4 regions of the Enterobacter sp. PL_is514 genome follow, and region 1 is predicted to be linked to each of the others. Evidence: predicted binding sites of a transcription regulator. Region 1 holds the regulator's gene; each other region holds the start of a gene.
The links. The regulator PurR, encoded in region 1, represses purine synthesis genes. The targets are predictions, from matches to a motif close to CANGCAAACGTTTGCNTG.
Positions count from the first base shown of each region.

Region 2: pyrC (dihydroorotase) is a predicted target of PurR. The motif match lies at 1,571-1,588, and genes of this name have one in related genera.
Region 3: galS (HTH-type transcriptional regulator GalS) is a predicted target of PurR. The motif match lies at 2,361-2,378, and genes of this name have one in related genera.
Region 4: purT (formate-dependent phosphoribosylglycinamide formyltransferase) is a predicted target of PurR. The motif match lies at 2,289-2,306, and genes of this name have one in related genera.

Region 1 covers NZ_JBVPGN010000034.1:146,891-151,125, forward strand. Annotated here, with positions in the region: gene punR (DNA-binding transcriptional activator PunR) at 100-1,011, shown strand; gene purR (HTH-type transcriptional repressor PurR) at 1,029-2,054, opposite strand; gene cydH (cytochrome bd-I oxidase subunit CydH) at 2,352-2,441, shown strand; gene AC0TNG_RS16345 (MFS transporter) at 2,605-3,771, shown strand; gene sodB (superoxide dismutase [Fe]) at 3,810-4,235, opposite strand, start outside.
Region 2 covers NZ_JBVPGN010000036.1:649,268-653,502, forward strand. Annotated here, with positions in the region: gene dinI (DNA damage-inducible protein I) at 141-386, opposite strand; gene pyrC (dihydroorotase) at 461-1,507, opposite strand; gene AC0TNG_RS23465 (lipoprotein) at 1,634-2,194, opposite strand; gene mdtH (multidrug efflux MFS transporter MdtH) at 2,318-3,526, opposite strand; gene rimJ (ribosomal protein S5-alanine N-acetyltransferase) at 3,763-4,235, shown strand, end outside.
Region 3 covers NZ_JBVPGN010000028.1:55,752-59,986, reverse strand. Annotated here, with positions in the region: gene mglB (galactose/glucose ABC transporter substrate-binding protein MglB) at 1-935, opposite strand, end outside; gene galS (HTH-type transcriptional regulator GalS) at 1,230-2,252, opposite strand; gene yeiB (DUF418 domain-containing protein YeiB) at 2,408-3,565, opposite strand; gene folE (GTP cyclohydrolase I FolE) at 3,585-4,235, opposite strand, start outside.
Region 4 covers NZ_JBVPGN010000028.1:359,395-363,629, forward strand. Annotated here, with positions in the region: gene edd (phosphogluconate dehydratase) at 1-353, shown strand, start outside; gene kdgA (bifunctional 4-hydroxy-2-oxoglutarate aldolase/2-dehydro-3-deoxy-phosphogluconate aldolase) at 393-1,034, shown strand; gene purT (formate-dependent phosphoribosylglycinamide formyltransferase) at 1,077-2,255, opposite strand; gene AC0TNG_RS07965 (tellurite resistance TerB family protein) at 2,426-3,073, shown strand; gene ptrB (oligopeptidase B) at 3,158-4,235, shown strand, end outside.

The DNA.
Region 1 (4,235 bases):
AGGAGGCAGGTGTACGTTGGCGGAGAGTGTAGGGAGTGCAAAGCGGCTTGTGAAACGCTAATATTTGGCGGGTGCATTCAAATTTTTTGCAGGCAGAAAATGTGGTCAGATTATTCTCTTGAAGTGGTCGATGCTGTTGCACGTAACGGCAGCTTTAGCGGTGCAGCGCAGGAGCTGCACCGCGTCCCTTCGGCCATCAGCTACACGGTGCGTCAGCTGGAGGAGTGGCTGGCGGTTCCGCTGTTTGAGCGGCGCCATCGTGATGTGGAATTAACGCCCGCAGGGGCGTGGTTTTTGAAGGAAGGGCGTTCTGTTATCAAAAAAATGCAGATCACCCGCGAACAGTGTCAGCAGATCGCTAACGGCTGGCGGGGGCATCTTTCCATCGCGGTGGATAACATCGTTAAGCCGGAACGTACCCGGCAGATGATCGTCGATTTCTATCGTCATTTTTCAGATGTCGAGCTGCGGGTCTCGCAGGAGGTGTTCAACGGCGTCTGGGATGCGCTGGCGGACGGCAGGGCAGAGATGGCAATCGGGGCCACGCAGGCGATCCCGGTCGGGGGACGTTACGCCTTTCGCGATATGGGCATGCTGAGCTGGAAGTGCGTGGTGGCAAGCGATCATCCGCTGGCGGTGATGGAGGGGCCGCTCAGCGATGATACGCTGCGCAACTGGCCGTCGCTGGTGCTGGAGGATACCTCCCGTTCATTGCCGAAGCGTATCACCTGGCTTCTGGACAACCAGCGGCGGGTGGTGGCCCCTGACTGGGAATCGTCGGCGACGTGCCTCAGCGCCGGACTGTGCGTCGCGATGGTGCCCGTTCATTTCGCGCGTCCGCGCATCGATACCGGAGAGTGGGTTGAGCTGACGCTGGAGAATCCGTTCCCGGATGCGGCCTGCTGCCTGACCTGGCAGCAAAGTGATGTCTCGCCTGCGATGGCCTGGCTGCTGGATTATCTGGGAGACAGCGAAACGCTAAACCGGGAATGGTTACGGGAGCCAGCATAGCTGGCCCCGTAAAGCGATTAACGACGGTAGTCGCGGAACGGACCGTCCGCAACGGAACGGCGTTCGATAAGACGCGGGTGAACTTCAATGGACTGCGACTCTTCACGTTTGTTGACGATCCTGTCCATCAGCATATTGAAGGCCGTTTCGCCCAGCGAATCTTTCGGCTGGTGAATGGTGGTCAACGCTGGCGTGAAGAAACGCGCGTTACGCACGTTGTCATACCCGATCACGGAAATATCCTGCGGTACGCGCAGACCCAGCTCGTCGGCAGCGCAGAGCGCGCCCATAGCCATGATGTCACCCCCGCAGAAAACGGCGGTCGGACGGTGTGGCTGGGAGACGATCTGCTGCATTGCGCGGTAGCCCGACTCCGGCTCAAAGTCGCCCTGCACAATCCAGTTTTCCGGCACGTTGATCAGCGCTTCTTCCATCGCTTTCATAAAACCGGCCAGACGGCCCGCGCCGGTGTTGCGCTCCAGCGGACCGGGGATCACGCCAATCTCGCGGTGACCGCGTTCGATCAGATAACGACCGGCCATATAGCCGCCTTCAAAGGCATTATCGATAACGGAATCAGTGAAATCCGCGCGCGCTTCGCCCCAGTCCATGACCACCATGGGAATATGGCGATACTCTTCGAGCATCGACAGTACGGATTCCGGGTACTCGGAACACATTACCAGCAGGCCATCAACGCGCTTTTGCGCCATCATCGACAGGTAGGCACGCTGTTTTTCTATGCTGTTCCATGCGTTGCCCAGAATCAGGGTATAGCCTTTCTGGAAGCAGTTCTTCTCTACCGCTTCAATGATCTCGGCAAAATAGGCCGCTTCACTGCTGGTGGCCAGCAATCCAATGGATTTGGTGTGATTAACCTTGAGGCTGCGCGCAACCGCACTTGGCGAATAGTGCAGCTCTTTGATCGCTGCCCAGACGGCGTTGCGCGTCTCTTCCGCCACGAAGCGGGTTTTGTTAATTACATGTGATACGGTTGTAGTGGAAACGTTTGCGCGTTTTGCTACGTCTTTAATTGTTGCCATTAAATGTCACTCCAGACCATATCCTAAACTCCTGAAAAACTTGAAGGTAAACGTTTGCCTTCTCTCACCCTTATCACGCAATCTTGAATTGCGGCACGCCGGGAAAACGACACGGGACGTCAGGAGGGGGTCAATGGCCGGTACGCTAATAAATTTAGCGTGGAATTTTGTCCTATCTTGATGAAAAGGGGAAGAGGTAAAGTGTTTATCAGCCTAAATCCAGGAAGATTTTTGACGTAAATTATGCAAAAATGAGCAGGCTCACTTTTCGTGGGGGGATTAAAAGGAGAAAAATTGATGAGTTCCGATCTGAAGTTTTCGCTGTTCACCACCGTTATTGTGCTGGCTCTGATTGTCGCGGCCGGTCTGACGGCTGCGCTGCACTGATTTACGCGGAGGGAGAGCCTTCTCCCTCCCGATCGACCCGATTGTTACTTCTCTGGCAAAAATCTTTTGCCATTTTGTTAACTTCTCATTTTTTGTGATTGATGTCATGCTTTCCGCTTCTTTGTTCTGTGTCACCACATGACACGGCATCCGGAGTTGACGCATGAAAATCAATTTTCCCCTGCTGGCCCTGGCGATTGGCGCTTTTGGGATTGGCACCACTGAATTCTCCCCGATGGGGTTACTGCCCGTCATCGCCCGCGGCGTGGACGTCTCGATCCCTGCGGCAGGGATGTTAATCAGCGCCTATGCTATCGGCGTGATGGTGGGGGCGCCGCTGATGACGCTTCTCCTTTCGCACCGCGCGCGCCGCAATGCGCTGATTTTCCTGATGGCGATTTTCACCCTGGGTAACGTGCTTTCGGCCATTTCGCCGGACTACACCACGCTGATGCTGTCTCGTATTCTGACCAGCCTTAACCACGGCGCGTTCTTCGGGCTGGGATCGGTCGTGGCTGCCAGCGTGGTGCCAAAACATAAGCAGGCCAGCGCCGTAGCAACCATGTTTATGGGGCTAACGATTGCCAACATCGGCGGGGTGCCTGCGGCAACCTGGCTGGGGGAAGCGATCGGCTGGCGGATGTCCTTCCTGGCAACGGCCGGGCTGGGCGTGGTCGCGATGGTGGCGCTGTTCTTCTCCCTGCCGAAAGGCAGCGCGGGTGAACGTCCTGACGTGCGCAGAGAGCTGTCGGTGCTGGTGCGCCCGCAGGTCCTCTCCGCGCTGCTCACCACCGTGCTGGGGGCAGGGGCGATGTTTACCCTCTACACCTATATTTCACCGGTATTGCATGACATCACCCACGCAACGCCTCTCTTTGTGACCGCGATGCTGGTACTGATAGGCGTGGGCTTCTCGATCGGCAACTATCTCGGCGGGAAATTTGCCGACCGTTCCGTGAGCGGCACGCTGAAGGGCTTCTTAACCCTGCTGATTGCCATCATGATTGCCATTCCGTGGCTGGCGCGTAATGAGTTTGGGGCCGCGATCGCAATGGTCGTCTGGGGAGCCGCCACCTTTGCCGTGGTGCCGCCGCTGCAGATGCGCGTGATGCGCGTCGCGCATGAAGCGCCGGGCCTCTCATCGTCGGTCAACATCGGCGCCTTCAACCTGGGCAACGCGCTCGGTGCGGCGGCCGGTGGGGCCGTGATTTCAGGGGGACTGGGGTACAGCTTTGTGCCGGTGATGGGGGCGATTATTGCCGCGCTCGGCCTGCTGCTGGTGATGATGTCGGGTCGTAAACAGCCTGAAGCAGCCTGCGCTGCGGAATAAACCAAAAACGCAGAAGGGCGAACCCTTCTGCGTGTCTCTTACGCGGCGAAGTTCTTCGCGACAAAGTCCCAGTTAACCAGTGCCCAGAAGTGCTCCAGGTAGTTCGGGCGCGCGTTGCGGTAATCAATGTAGTAAGCGTGTTCCCATACGTCCACGGTCATCAGCGGCTTAGCGCTGGTGGTCAGCGGGGTGCCTGCGTTAGAGGTGGACACGATAGCCAGTTTGCCATCCGCCTCTTTAACCAGCCACGTCCAGCCCGAACCGAAGTTCTTGATGGCTGCATCGGTAAATTTCGCTTTGAAATCCGCGAAGCTGCCAAAGGCGGCGTTGATAGCGGTAGCCAGTTCACCGGCAGGTTCGCCACCGGCGTTTGGCGCCAGGCAGTGCCAGTAGAAGGTGTGGTTCCACACCTGAGCCGCGTTGTTGAATACGCCACCCTCTGAGCTGCGGACGATCTCTTCCAG
Region 2 (4,235 bases), on a different contig from region 1:
TTTTTAGGATTGTTCGAACAATAAAACACCATCTTGTTCACGATTCTTAAAGAAGATGCCGAATTAATTTGAACTTACCGTATTTTTAGACAAAAAAAAGCCGGGGCGACCCGGCAAAAAAACACAATGAGGGAGCAGTATTAATCTGTGATAAACCAGTCGTCTGCGCTTTCCCACGTTTCCTGCAGGATTTCGCTGATGCGATCTTTATCTTCTTTCGCCGCACCAATGACGGAGAGGTTGTTCGCCGCGGCGTAACGCACCGTTACGGCACCCGCGTTGTCGGGAAAGGTGTTGTTAATACGGCGGGATAATTCGCCTGCCAGTGCATCAAGCGCGCCGGCAGGCAGAACAGTTGTTTTGGCTATGGTGACTTCAATACGCATAAATGCCCCCTGTGTAATATACTGTTTATTTATACAGGTATATTATCGGTTTGACAACAAGGGGCATTGATTTTTTAACGTTTTACCGTCCAGTTAACGGTTTCGCCCGCCAGGAAGGGGATCAGCGTGTCATCCGTCAGCGCAATGGACTCCTCAACGTGGCTCGCTTTACGCTCCAGTTCGATGAAGCTGTCGTTGACCGGCAGGCCGTAGAAGCGCGGGCCGTTAAGGGAGCAGAACGCTTCGAAATGTTCCAGCGCGTTCATCTCTTCAAATACGGTCGCGTAGCTGGCAAGCGCCGTTGGGGCGTTGAAGCAGCCTGCGCAGCCGCAGCTTGCCTCTTTACGGTGGCGGGCGTGAGGCGCGGAGTCGGTGCCGAGGAACGCGCGGGAGAACCCGCTGGCAACCAGCTCGCGCAGCGCCTGCTGGTGGATGTTGCGCTTGAGAATCGGCAGGCAGTACAGGTGAGGGCGCACCCCGCCCACCAGCATGTGGTTACGGTTAAACATCAGGTGCTGCGGCGTAATGGTGGCGGCGATAAGATCGTTGCCGTCGCGCACGTACTCTGCCGCGTCTTTGGTGGTGATATGCTCAAAGACCACTTTAAGCGCGGGCAGGCGCTGGCGCAGAGGCTCCATCACGGTCTCGATAAACCGGGCTTCACGGTCGAAGATGTCAATCTCGGCATGCGTGACTTCACCATGGACCAGCAGCGGCATGCCCAGTTTCTGCATGCGCTCCAGAACCGGCATGATGGCATCAATGCTGGTGACGCCGTGGCTGGAGTTGGTGGTGGCATTTGCCGGATAGAGTTTCGCCGCCGTAAATACGCCTTCGTTAAACCCACGCTCCACTTCGTTAGGGTCCAGCGAGTCGGTCAGATAGCAGGTCATCAACGGGGTAAAATCGTGTCCCGCAGGCACGGCATCCAGGATGCGCTGGCGATAGGCTATCGCGGCATCGACGGTGGTGACTGGTGGAACCAGGTTAGGCATGACAATCGCGCGGCCATAAATTTCGCTGGTATAAGGCACGACGGTTTTCAGCATATCGCCATCACGCAGATGGATATGCCAGTCGTCAGGGCGGCGGATTTTAAGAACCTGGGGTTGTGCAGTCATGGAAGCTCCGGCTTGTCAGGAATCAGTCATAAGGATGGCTGTTTTTGCCGGACACAAATCATAAGCGGAAACGTTTTCGTTTGCACACTTTTCCGTAAAAAAAAGGGCGCCGCAGCGCCCTTCAGGTTAATCGGTGAAAGGAATGATGATTTCACCCGGCTTAACCTCTATTCCTTTTGCGTATTTTTTCGCCAGGGCTTCGCCCTTGCTTTTATCTTCGCTTAAGACGTACGCGGGCTGCTGGTTGAAATAATTACGCAGCGACTGGTTGAGATAGGGCATCAGGGTTTGCAGAACCGGCGCCATCTTGTCCGGCGACACCTGCGCATCGACGACTTCCATCTCCTGGAGGAAAATCGCCCCTTTCTCTTTGTTGAAAACGGGAAGTGCCTTCAGCTTGAGCTTGATGTTGGCTTTCTGATTGCCAAAGAGGGAGGACATATCAAGATCCGCGTCACCGGCCAGGGTGACTTTGTTTGGCTCTTCACGTCCGATCTGGCTGGTCAGATTCGTGAGCACGATATGCGCGTCCGCCAGCCCCGGCACGCCAATGTCTTTCGAGAAATTGTTATGTTTTTCCAGCGCCTGATTAATTTCCTGTTCACTGACGGTATATTGCGTGAGCTGGTTACAGCCAACCAGCAGACCGCTGACAACTAATGCAGCGGCAAAGACAATTTTCTTCATAGTGTTCCTCAACGAAAAATCGGCGCTTCTGTCCTGTTACGCCAGTATGTCAGCGGGAATGGGCAGAAACCAGCAGAAAAAACTGAGAAGTGGGGCGGGAGGGACTCCCGCCCGAGGGAAAGCCTACGCGCCAGGCTCGAGCATGCCGCTCGCGCTGCGTTTCTGGCTGAACTGCCACCACAGGGCAAGGAGCGTCATAAAGCCCACCACGCCGAGCATCATCCACGGGAGTTCGGGCTGGTTTAACGCTTTGCCGGCATCAAACAACCAGCCGCCTCCGGCGTAACCTAATGCGCCACCAAGCGCCAGCCCCAGCCGGCTGAAACCCATATAGCTGCCGCGCGCACGCGCATCCGCAAGGGAGGCGCTCAGCGTTTCACGGGCAGGCTCGGCGATGATCGACCCTATATAGAAGGTGCAAATCAGGGTAAACAGCTGCTGGAGAGAGTTCACCAGCCCGATCGGCATCATGCTCAGCGTCATCAGGAACAGCCCGGCCATCAGGCGATGCTCCAGACGAAAACGCCGTTCGCTCCAGCGGGCAATCGGATAAAGCAGCGTTAACGACAGGCAGGCTTCGATGGCGTACATCCATTTAACGGCAGCAGGCGTGCCAGCAATGTCGTTAACCATGATCGGCAGCATCAGCATGACCTGCACAGCCAGCATGTAGTAGCCCGTCAATGTCAGCACATAGGTGACAAAACGTTTGTCGCGCAGGACGCGGCCAAGCCCTTCCCGGACAGGTGCTTTGACCGTCGACAGTTTCCAGGCGGGCAGGAACAGGCCATTAAACAGCGCGCACAGAATAAAGAGCACCGCCCCAGCCGCGCAGACCAGACGGAAGTCGTACTGCAGCAGCCAGCTTCCCAGCAGGGCGCCAACAACCGCCCCGGCGCTGTCCTGCATCATCAGAATCGAGAAGAAGCGGCCGCGGTGCTGCGGGCGAATAAGCTTCACCACCAGCGCGGTGCGTGGCGGATCGAACAGCGTGCCCCCGATACCGGAGAGGAAACAGGAGAACCAGAGCAGCCAGGGCTCCTGAGCGACCGCCATTGTGGCAAAGCCTGCCGCGCGCAGCAGCATACCGGTCACGATCATCGGTTTAGCGCCAAAGCGGTCGGCAATGGCCCCACCAAAGACCCCCAGGCCCTGCTGGACAAACTGGCGTAACCCCAGGGCAATGCCGACCATTAACGCCGCCCAGCCCATTTGATCGACAAAGCGAATCGATATCAGCGGGAAAACGACAAAAAAGCCGAGCACGACCAGCATGTTATCGACGAGCAGGAAATATTTACCCAGGCTCCTGGCCTGTGATACGCGGGACATTTTCCCTCCAGGGAAAATAAGATGGTGAGCACGCTAACATTCTGCGGTGTCGCCGCGTTTTTTCCCACCCCTGAACGCGACAATATTTTTTTATCAAAAGGGTGCTTTGATAGAGAGTTCTCATCGAAAAGTGTGAAAAGAGGTGAAAATGGTATGTCACTGTTTTCACAGACGGCGCAGGCGCAGGTATAGTAAAGCTAATGGGTAAGCTGAAGTGACGGGAAGGAGTGGTAACGATGTTTGGCTATCGCAGTAATGTGCCAAAAGTGCGTCTGACAACGGACAGGCTGGTCGTTCGTCTGGTGCATGAGCGTGATGCCTGGCGTCTGGCGGATTATTACGCCGAGAATCGCCAGTTTTTAAAACCCTGGGAACCCGTTCGGGATGAGAGCCATTGTTACCCTTCCGGCTGGCAGGCGCGCCTCAGCATGATTACGGAATTTCACAAGCAGGGCAGCGCGTTTTATTTCGCGCTGCTGGATCCTGAAGAGAAAGAGATTATCGGGATCGCCAATTTTTCAAACGTGGTGCGGGGATCGTTTCATGCCTGCTACCTTGGCTACTCCATCGGCCAGAAATGGCAGGGGCAGGGGCTGATGTACGAGGCGTTAACGGCGGCGATCCGCTATATGCAACGCACGCAGCATATCCATCGCATCATGGCGAACTATATGCCGCATAATCAGCGCAGCGGCAATTTGCTGGCGCG
Region 3 (4,235 bases), on a different contig from region 1:
TTGTTTTCAATTTTCCAGTTGGTGCCATCTGCCGCGCCTTTGCCATCGGCCAGGTTTTTCGCCAGATCGAAGGTCGCTTTCGCCTGGTTGTTGGCATCGTTCAGAACGGTACCGGCCATCGCACCGGATTTAACCAGCGCCAGCGCTTCTGGCAGCGCATCCACACCGAATACCGGGATGGACGATTTGTTGTGCGCTTTCAGCGCTTCTACCGCACCCATTGCCATCGCATCGTTGTTGGCGATAACCACTTCGATTTTGTTCGCGTTAGGGCCGGACAGCCACGCGTCCATCTTATCTTTCGCCTGAGCGGTATCCCACATCGCGGTATCTAACGCCAGCTGCTGGGTTTTCAGACCCTTGTCGTTCAGCTCTTTGATAACGTAAGTGGTACGGGCTTCAGCATCCGGGTGGCCTGGTTCGCCTTTCAGCAGCACGAACTGAATCTGACCGTCTTTGTTCAGGTCCCAGTTCGGGTTCGCCGCCCAGTGTTTGGCGATCAGATCGCCCTGAATAATACCGGACTCTTTGGAGTCGGTACCGACGTAATACGCTTTATCGTAGCTATCCAGCGCCTTACGGGAAGGTTCTTTGTTGAAGAAGACGATCGGCACGTTCTGGCCGCGCGCTTTTTCAATAACCGTGCCTGCTGCAGCCGGGTCAACCAGGTTGATGGCCAGGGCTTTCACGCCTTTCGCCAGCAGAACGTCGATCTGATCGTTCTGTTTGGACTGGTCGTTCTGGGAGTCGTTCATCAGCAGCTGAACGTCTGGCGCTGCTTTCGCATCTTTCTCAATCGCTTTACGCACAACAGACATGAAGTTGTCGTCGTATTTATAGATGGTCACACCAATACGGGTATCCGCAGCGTGCGCTGCTGCACCAAAAAGCATGCTTGCCATTACAGCAGACAGGGTCAACACCTTCTTATTCATGGTATCTCCGGTTTTTTTATGCAGGGTAGTTCTTGTGAATAACGATCGGCGGGCAGGTGTTAATAAAACGTTACTGACAGCCGAAGTTCACTTATAAAATTTCTATCTTCCGTGTTCGGTAACGCTCCAGAAATGCGTTTTATTCGTTGTTTGCAGCACATTGGCTATAGTGAAAGTGAATAATCACCGTTACATAGCGTTTCAGCTCCTAAAACGCTGACATCATAGTCAGCGCCTTGTTAAGATACTGTGAATTTACTCACAGATTGAAAACGGTTACATCACCTCATGTAATCAGTTAGTGATCGGAACCACAGTTTGCCTGGCCGCGACGGAGTGGCGACGCACTAAAGTCGGCATGAAACAGTGCGTTGCGCCCGGATCCAGCAGCCCTGCCGCCCCCTGTAACGCCAGCTCAGTCGCCAGTTTCGCCATAGAGGCAATGGGGTAGCGCACCGTTGTCAGCTGCGGGTCGGTGTAACGGGCAATCGGAATATCATCAAAGCCAATGAGTGATAAATGCTGTGGCACCGCAATGCCGTTGTCTTTCAGCGCCGTCAGGGCCCCTGCCGCCATGCTGTCGTTATAGGCAAACACCGCAGACAGCTGCAGGTTGCGGCCCAGCAGCTCGACCATCGCCGCTTCACCGCCCTGCATGTCCGGCGTACCGGTTCCCACCCAGCTTTCGGATGGCATCATGCCGTGCTCTTTCAGGGCGTTTTGCCACCCCTCGCGCCGCAGGTCGTCATCTTCAATCTGATGGCTGGAGGCCAGATAGCCAATCCGCTGATGCCCGTTGTTAATGAGCATTTTCGTGGCCATCATGGCGCCGCTGACGTTATCCAGCCCGACGCAGCGATGGGCATAGCCGGGGACGATACGGTTAATCAGCACCATGCCCGGGATCTGATCCATAAAGCCGGTTAGCTCTTCATCGCTCAAGGCTTTTGAGTGGACAATCAAGGCGTTACAGCGCTGGCGAATCAGCACTTCGATGGCATGGCGCTCTTTTTCCGCCTCATGATAGCTGTTGCCGATCAGGACGTATTTCTGATGCTGCTGGGCGACCACGTCGACCGCTTTCACCAGTGCGCCGAAAAAGGCATCTGAGACATCCATCACCACCACGCCGATGGTGTCGCTGACCTGCGTCGCAAGCGCCTGCGCATTGGCATTTGGCCGGTACCCGAGCTGGGTCACGGCTTTCATTACGGTTTCACGGGTTTCAGGGCTGACCAGCGCGCTGTTGTTCAGCACGCGCGAGACGGTGGCCACAGAAACGCCCGCCTGACGGGCGACGTCACGAATGGTGATCATATTCACCATCCTTCAAAGGATTGCAGCAACTCACAGACACCCCCTGTGTTTAGCAAGGTGGCTATTTTGGCAGCGAGAGAAAGGGGACTACGTGAAGAAGCTCACACTCATGAAAACGCTTACATCCGTTTTGTTAATGATTGTGATCCAGATCGTTATCTGGATGTGTTTTTCAATGATACCCCTGAAGCATGTGCGGTTAACTGACGCCACACCCACTCCAGCGGTCCCTGGCGGAAATAACGTAGCCAGAGAACAGAAAACGCCAGGTTAACCACCCAGACCGGGATAACAAACGCCAGCAGCGTGAGGCGGTCGAATTTCATAAACAGGCCAAAGCGATAGAAAAGCGTGGTGCAGAGAAGCGTTTGCAGGAGGTAGTTGCTCAACGCCATGCGGCCCACGCAGGCGATAGCGCTGACGATCCACAGGCGGGAAAGCGTTGGCCAGAAGCCATAGATCAGCGCCGCGTAGCCGATGGTCTGGAACGGTGCGCTCAGTTCGCGCGGCACCTGGAGCAGGAACGCGCACCAGCGGTAATCCCAGTGGATGTGCCACTGCGTAATGACCGCCGGGAGGTTAATCAGCACGCCCAGCAGCACCAGCCCCACACCCGTTCGCCGATAGTGACGCAGGCTGAATTCGCCTTTCAGCCAGCCGGTGCGCATCAGTGACGCGCCCATCATCATCATGCCCGCCAGCTGCCAGCCGTATTGCGCCCCCAGCGCAAGGAGGTTGTCCCCCAGCATATCCGCGCGGTTGCTTATTGCTTCCGTACCGCCTTTCAGCTTCCAGAACTGCTCGTACTGCAGGTTAGCGGCATCCGGGATCCAGGCACGGTTAGTCGCCTCTCCGGAGATCATCCCCAGCAGCAGCAGTACAGCAAGCCCCATGACATAGAGCATCACGCCGGTGTTAAACAGGCTTTTAACGCTGTGCGCATCGCGAATCAGACGCCAGCAGATGAGCCCGACTAACCCATACGCGAGAAGAATATCGCCGTCCCAGAAGAACAGGCCGTGAATAAAGCCGAGGATAACCAGCAGCGTCAGGCGCGACTGGATCCAGCGCGTACCGCGTTTGAGGAGAAGCTGCAGGCCTGCGCCAAACAGCAAGGCAAAGAGCGTGAGGAATTTGACCTGCGCGAAGAGATCGAGGATCGCCCACGTCCATGCATCACTGCGCGTGATGTCGCCATACCAGGCAGGATTGAGATAAGCCGCCTTCGGCAAACCGAAGGCGGTGATATTAAGCAGCAGGATACCGAGAATGGCGACGCCGCGAACAAAATCGAGCGTGACGTTTCGCTCCATGGTCCCTGCCCTGTAAGACTTAGTTGTGGTGACGTACGGCGCGCAGGAACTCCTGGCGGGTATTCTGGCTTGATTTAAACAGACCGCCCAGCGAGGTTGTGGTGGTCGCACTGGTTGCATCGCGCACGCCACGCGCTTTCACGCAGTAGTGAACCGCATCGATAGAGACGGCCACGTTATTGGTGCCCAGCAGCGTTTGCAGCGCGGTCAGGATCTGCTGGGTCAGACGCTCCTGCACCTGCGGACGCTGAGCGAAGAACTGCACGATGCGGTTGATCTTCGACAGGCCAATCACCGTATCTTTGGGGATATACGCCACGGTCGCTTTACCGTCGATGGTCACGAAATGGTGTTCGCAGGTGCTGGTCAGCGTGATATCGCGGACCGTCACCATCTCATCCACTTTCATCTTGTTTTCAATGACGGTGATTTTCGGGAAGTTGGCGTAATCCAGACCCGAGAAAATTTCGTCGACGTACATTTTCGCGATGCGGTGCGGCGTCTCCATCAGACTGTCGTCACTCAGATCGAGATTCAGCAGCTCCATGATATCGGTCATATGACCGGCAATCAGACGCTTGCGGGTTTCATTGTCCAAATCCTGTACGGGCGGACGCAGTGGCGTTTCAAGACCGCGCGCAACCAGGGCTTCGTGGACCAGGGCAGCTTC
Region 4 (4,235 bases), on a different contig from region 1:
TACATAAACTTATGCCACCACTTGGTGTATTATTGGACCGCCGTTTCAAAATTGCGTTAGTAACCGATGGACGCCTCTCCGGGGCATCCGGTAAAGTGCCTTCAGCCATCCACGTGACGCCTGAAGCCTACGACGGCGGGTTGCTGGCGAAAGTGCGTGACGGTGACATGATCCGCGTTAACGGTCAGACAGGCGAGTTAACCCTGCTGGTGGATGACGCCGAGCTGGCGGCACGTCAACCCCATATTCCTGACCTGAGCGCATCGCGCATGGGGACCGGACGCGAAATGTTCAGCGCGCTGCGTGAGAAGCTCTCCGGTGCGGAGCAGGGCGCAACCTGTATTACGTTTTAAGACGACTTGATTTTAACGATCTGGCGAGAGAAGACTCTGATGAAAAACTGGAAAACAAGTGCAGAAGCAATCCTGACCACTGGCCCTGTCGTGCCGGTTATCGTGGTAAACAAGCTGGAGCACGCTGTACCGATGGCGAAAGCGCTGGTTGCGGGTGGCGTTCGCGTTCTGGAAGTGACCCTGCGTACCGCCTGCGCGATGGATGCCATTCGCGCGATTGCTAAAGAAGTGCCGGACGCCATCATCGGTGCGGGTACCGTGACGAACGTAAAACAGCTGGCTGAAGTGACCGAAGCGGGCGCGCAGTTTGCCATCAGCCCGGGCCTGACCGAGTCGCTGCTGAAAGCCGCGACCGAAGGCACCATTCCGCTGATCCCGGGCATCAGCACCGTCTCTGAACTGATGCTGGGCATGGACTACGGTCTGAAAGAGTTCAAATTCTTCCCGGCTGAAGCGAACGGCGGCACTAAAGCGCTGCAGGCGATTGCGGGTCCCTTCTCTCAGGTACGCTTCTGCCCGACGGGGGGTATCTCTCCTGCCAACTACCGTGACTACCTGGCGCTGAAAAGCGTGCTGTGCATCGGTGGCTCATGGCTGGTTCCGGCGGATGCGCTGGAAGCGGGCGACTGGGATCGCATCACAAAACTGGCTCGCGAAGCGGTGGAAGGCGCGAAGCAGTAAGCCATTCGCCGCATGAAAAACGGGCCTTTCGGCCCGTTTTTTTTATCCCTCTACCTTAACGCTTGCTGCGGCCGCTTTCGCTCTCGCCACCGCGTCGTCAATATTATCCCCGGTGGCTAATGCCACGCCAAGACGACGGGTACCGTCGATCTCCGGCTTGCCGAACAAACGTACCTGCAACCCGGCACCCACTGCCGCGTCGACGTTATCAAACGTAACGTTCTGGCTGGTTAACTGCGGCAGGATGACCGCCGAGGCGGCCGGGCCGTACTGACGGATACCCCCGACGGGCAGGCCGAGGAAGGCGCGCACGTGCAGGGCGAACTCGGAAAGATCCTGCGAAATCAGCGTGACCATGCCGGTGTCATGCGGGCGAGGGGAGACTTCGCTGAAAATCACCTCGTCGCCGCACACAAACAGCTCTACGCCGAACAGGCCATAGCCGCCCAGCGCGAGGACGGTTTTACGGGCGATCGCCTGCGCACGCTCCAGCGCCAGGGCGCTCATCTGCTGCGGCTGCCAGGATTCGCGGTAATCGCCATCTTCCTGACGGTGGCCAATCGGATCGCAGAAATGGACGCCGTCAACGGCGCTGACGGTCAGCAGGGTGATCTCGAAATCAAACTTCACGACGCCTTCAACGATGACGCGACCGGCGCCGGCGCGGCCACCCTGCTGGGCGTAATCCCACGCCTTATCGAGCGTGCTGCTATCGCGAATGAAGCTCTGCCCTTTACCGGAGGAGCTCATCACCGGCTTAACGATACACGGGTAGCCAATCTCCTCTACGGCCTGCAGGAACGCGACTTTATCGCCCGCAAAACGGTAGCTCGAGGTGGGCAATCCCAGCTCTTCTGCCGCCAGGCGACGAATGCCTTCGCGGTTCATGGTCAGCTTTGCGGCTTTCGCGCAGGGCACCACGCGCTGGCCTTCCTGCTCCAGGGCGATCAGCGTATCGGTGGCAATCGCTTCAATTTCCGGTACAACGAAATCGGGCTTCTCGCGCGTAATCAGTTCGCGAAGGGCATCGCCATCCAGCATGTTAATCACATAAGAACGATGGGCGACGTGCATGGCGGGTGCGTCGGCGTAACGGTCTACGGCGATGACTTCCACACCTAAACGTTGGCACTCAATGGCGACCTCTTTTCCCAGCTCGCCCGATCCCAACAGCATCACTCGCGTCGCCGCAGGTCGCAGCGCAGTTCCTAAACGAATCATAACAATCCCCCTAAAAAAGTTGCGCGCAGTATAAACGAAAACGTTTGCGTCTGTCTTGCGCAGGGATAAACGCGAGGGCAGAAATTTGCGCTTCTTTAGCCCGACCAGACATTTCCTGACGCCCGCTCGCTTACGCTGTGGAACATGTTCACCGTTAAGTGAGGGAAATCATGTCTGGCTGGTTAAATCAATTGCAATCCCTGTTAGGGCAGAAAACATCATCTGGCGAACGGGACCTCAGCAAACTGCTGGTACCCGGAGCGCTCGGCGGGCTGGCAGGCCTGCTGGTCGCGAATAAATCCTCACGCAAGCTGCTGGCAAAATATGGCACCGGCGCGCTGCTGGCCGGCGGCGGCGCCATCGCGGGCACCGTGCTGTGGAATAAGTACAAGGACCGGGTACGGACCGCGCACAGCGATGAACCGCATTATGGCGAGCACACCTCGCCGCTGGATCTGCGTACCGAACGGCTCATTCTTGCTCTGGTTTTTGCCGCGAAAAGTGACGGGCATATTGACGACAAAGAACGATCGGCGATCGAGCAGCAGCTGCGTGAAGCCGGCGTTGAAGAGAAGGGCAGAGCGCTGGTGGCGCAGGCTATCGAACAGCCGCTTGAGCCGCAGCGTCTTGCGCAAAGTGTGAAAAATGAGGAAGAGGCGCTGGAGCTCTATTTCCTCAGCTGTGCCGCCATCGATATCGATCACTTTATGGAGCGGAGCTACCTTAACGCCCTGGGCGATGCGTTAAAGATCCCTCAGGACGTGCGCGAGGGCATTGAGCGGGATATCCGCGAACAAAAACAGGCGTTACAGGGATAGCCTCCGCCGTCGCGACGCTGTTTCGCTTGCATCATGCGTGGGTTTTGCCAACCTTATAGGGTGTAAACTTAAAAGAATGATGACATGCCACCGAAAGCCCGACGTACTCCTTATGCGATCACCACGCATGGCGATACGCGCATAGACAACTATTACTGGCTGCGGGACGATTCGCGCTCCCGGCCAGAGGTACTCGACTACCTGCACGAGGAAAACGACTATGGCCGCAAGGTCATGTCCAGCCAGCAGACGCTTCAGGACCAGCTGCTGAATGAGATGGTGCAGCGTATTCCTCAGCGCGATATCTCTGCGCCCTGGACCAAAAACGGCTATCGCTATCGCCATATTTACGAGCCCGGCAATGAGTATCCCATCTACCAGCGTCAGTCGGTATTAAGCGCCGAATGGGATGAGTGGGATATTTTGCTGGATGCCAACCAGCGCGCCGCCCACAGCGAATTTTATACCCTGGGCGGCATGTCCATTTCGCCGGATAACGCGGTGATGGCGCTGGCGGAGGATTATCTCTCCCGTCGCCAGTACGGCCTGCGTTTTCGCAATCTGGACACCGGCAACTGGTATCCGGAAATGCTGGAAAACGTCTCCCCGGATTTTGTCTGGGCGAATGATTCCGAGACGGTTTACTACGTCAAAAAGCACGCCTCGACGCTGCTGCCTTATCAGGTGTGGCGACACACCGTGGGAACGGACTCCGCTGACGACGAGCTGGTCTATGAAGAGAAAGACGAAACGTTCTATGTCAGCCTGCATAAAACCTCCTCGCGCCACTATGTGATTATCTTCCTGGCCAGCGCGACGACCTCGGAAGTTCTGCTGCTGGATGCCGAACTGCCCGACGCCCAGCCGCTCTGTTTCCTGCCGCGCCGCAAGGATCACGAGTACAGCCTGGATCACTTTCAGCACAGCTTTTATTTGCGCTCTAATCGCGAGGGTAAAAACTTTGGTCTCTATAAAACCAAAGTGCGCGATGAGCGCAAATGGGAGGTGCTTATCCCCGCGCGGGATCAGGTAATGCTTGAAGGGTTCACCCTGTTTACCGACTGGCTGGTGGTGGAAGAGCGTCAGCGAGGGCTGACCAGTATCCGGCAAATCAACCGTAAAACGCGGGAAGTGGTGGGGATCGCGTTCGACGACCCGGCCT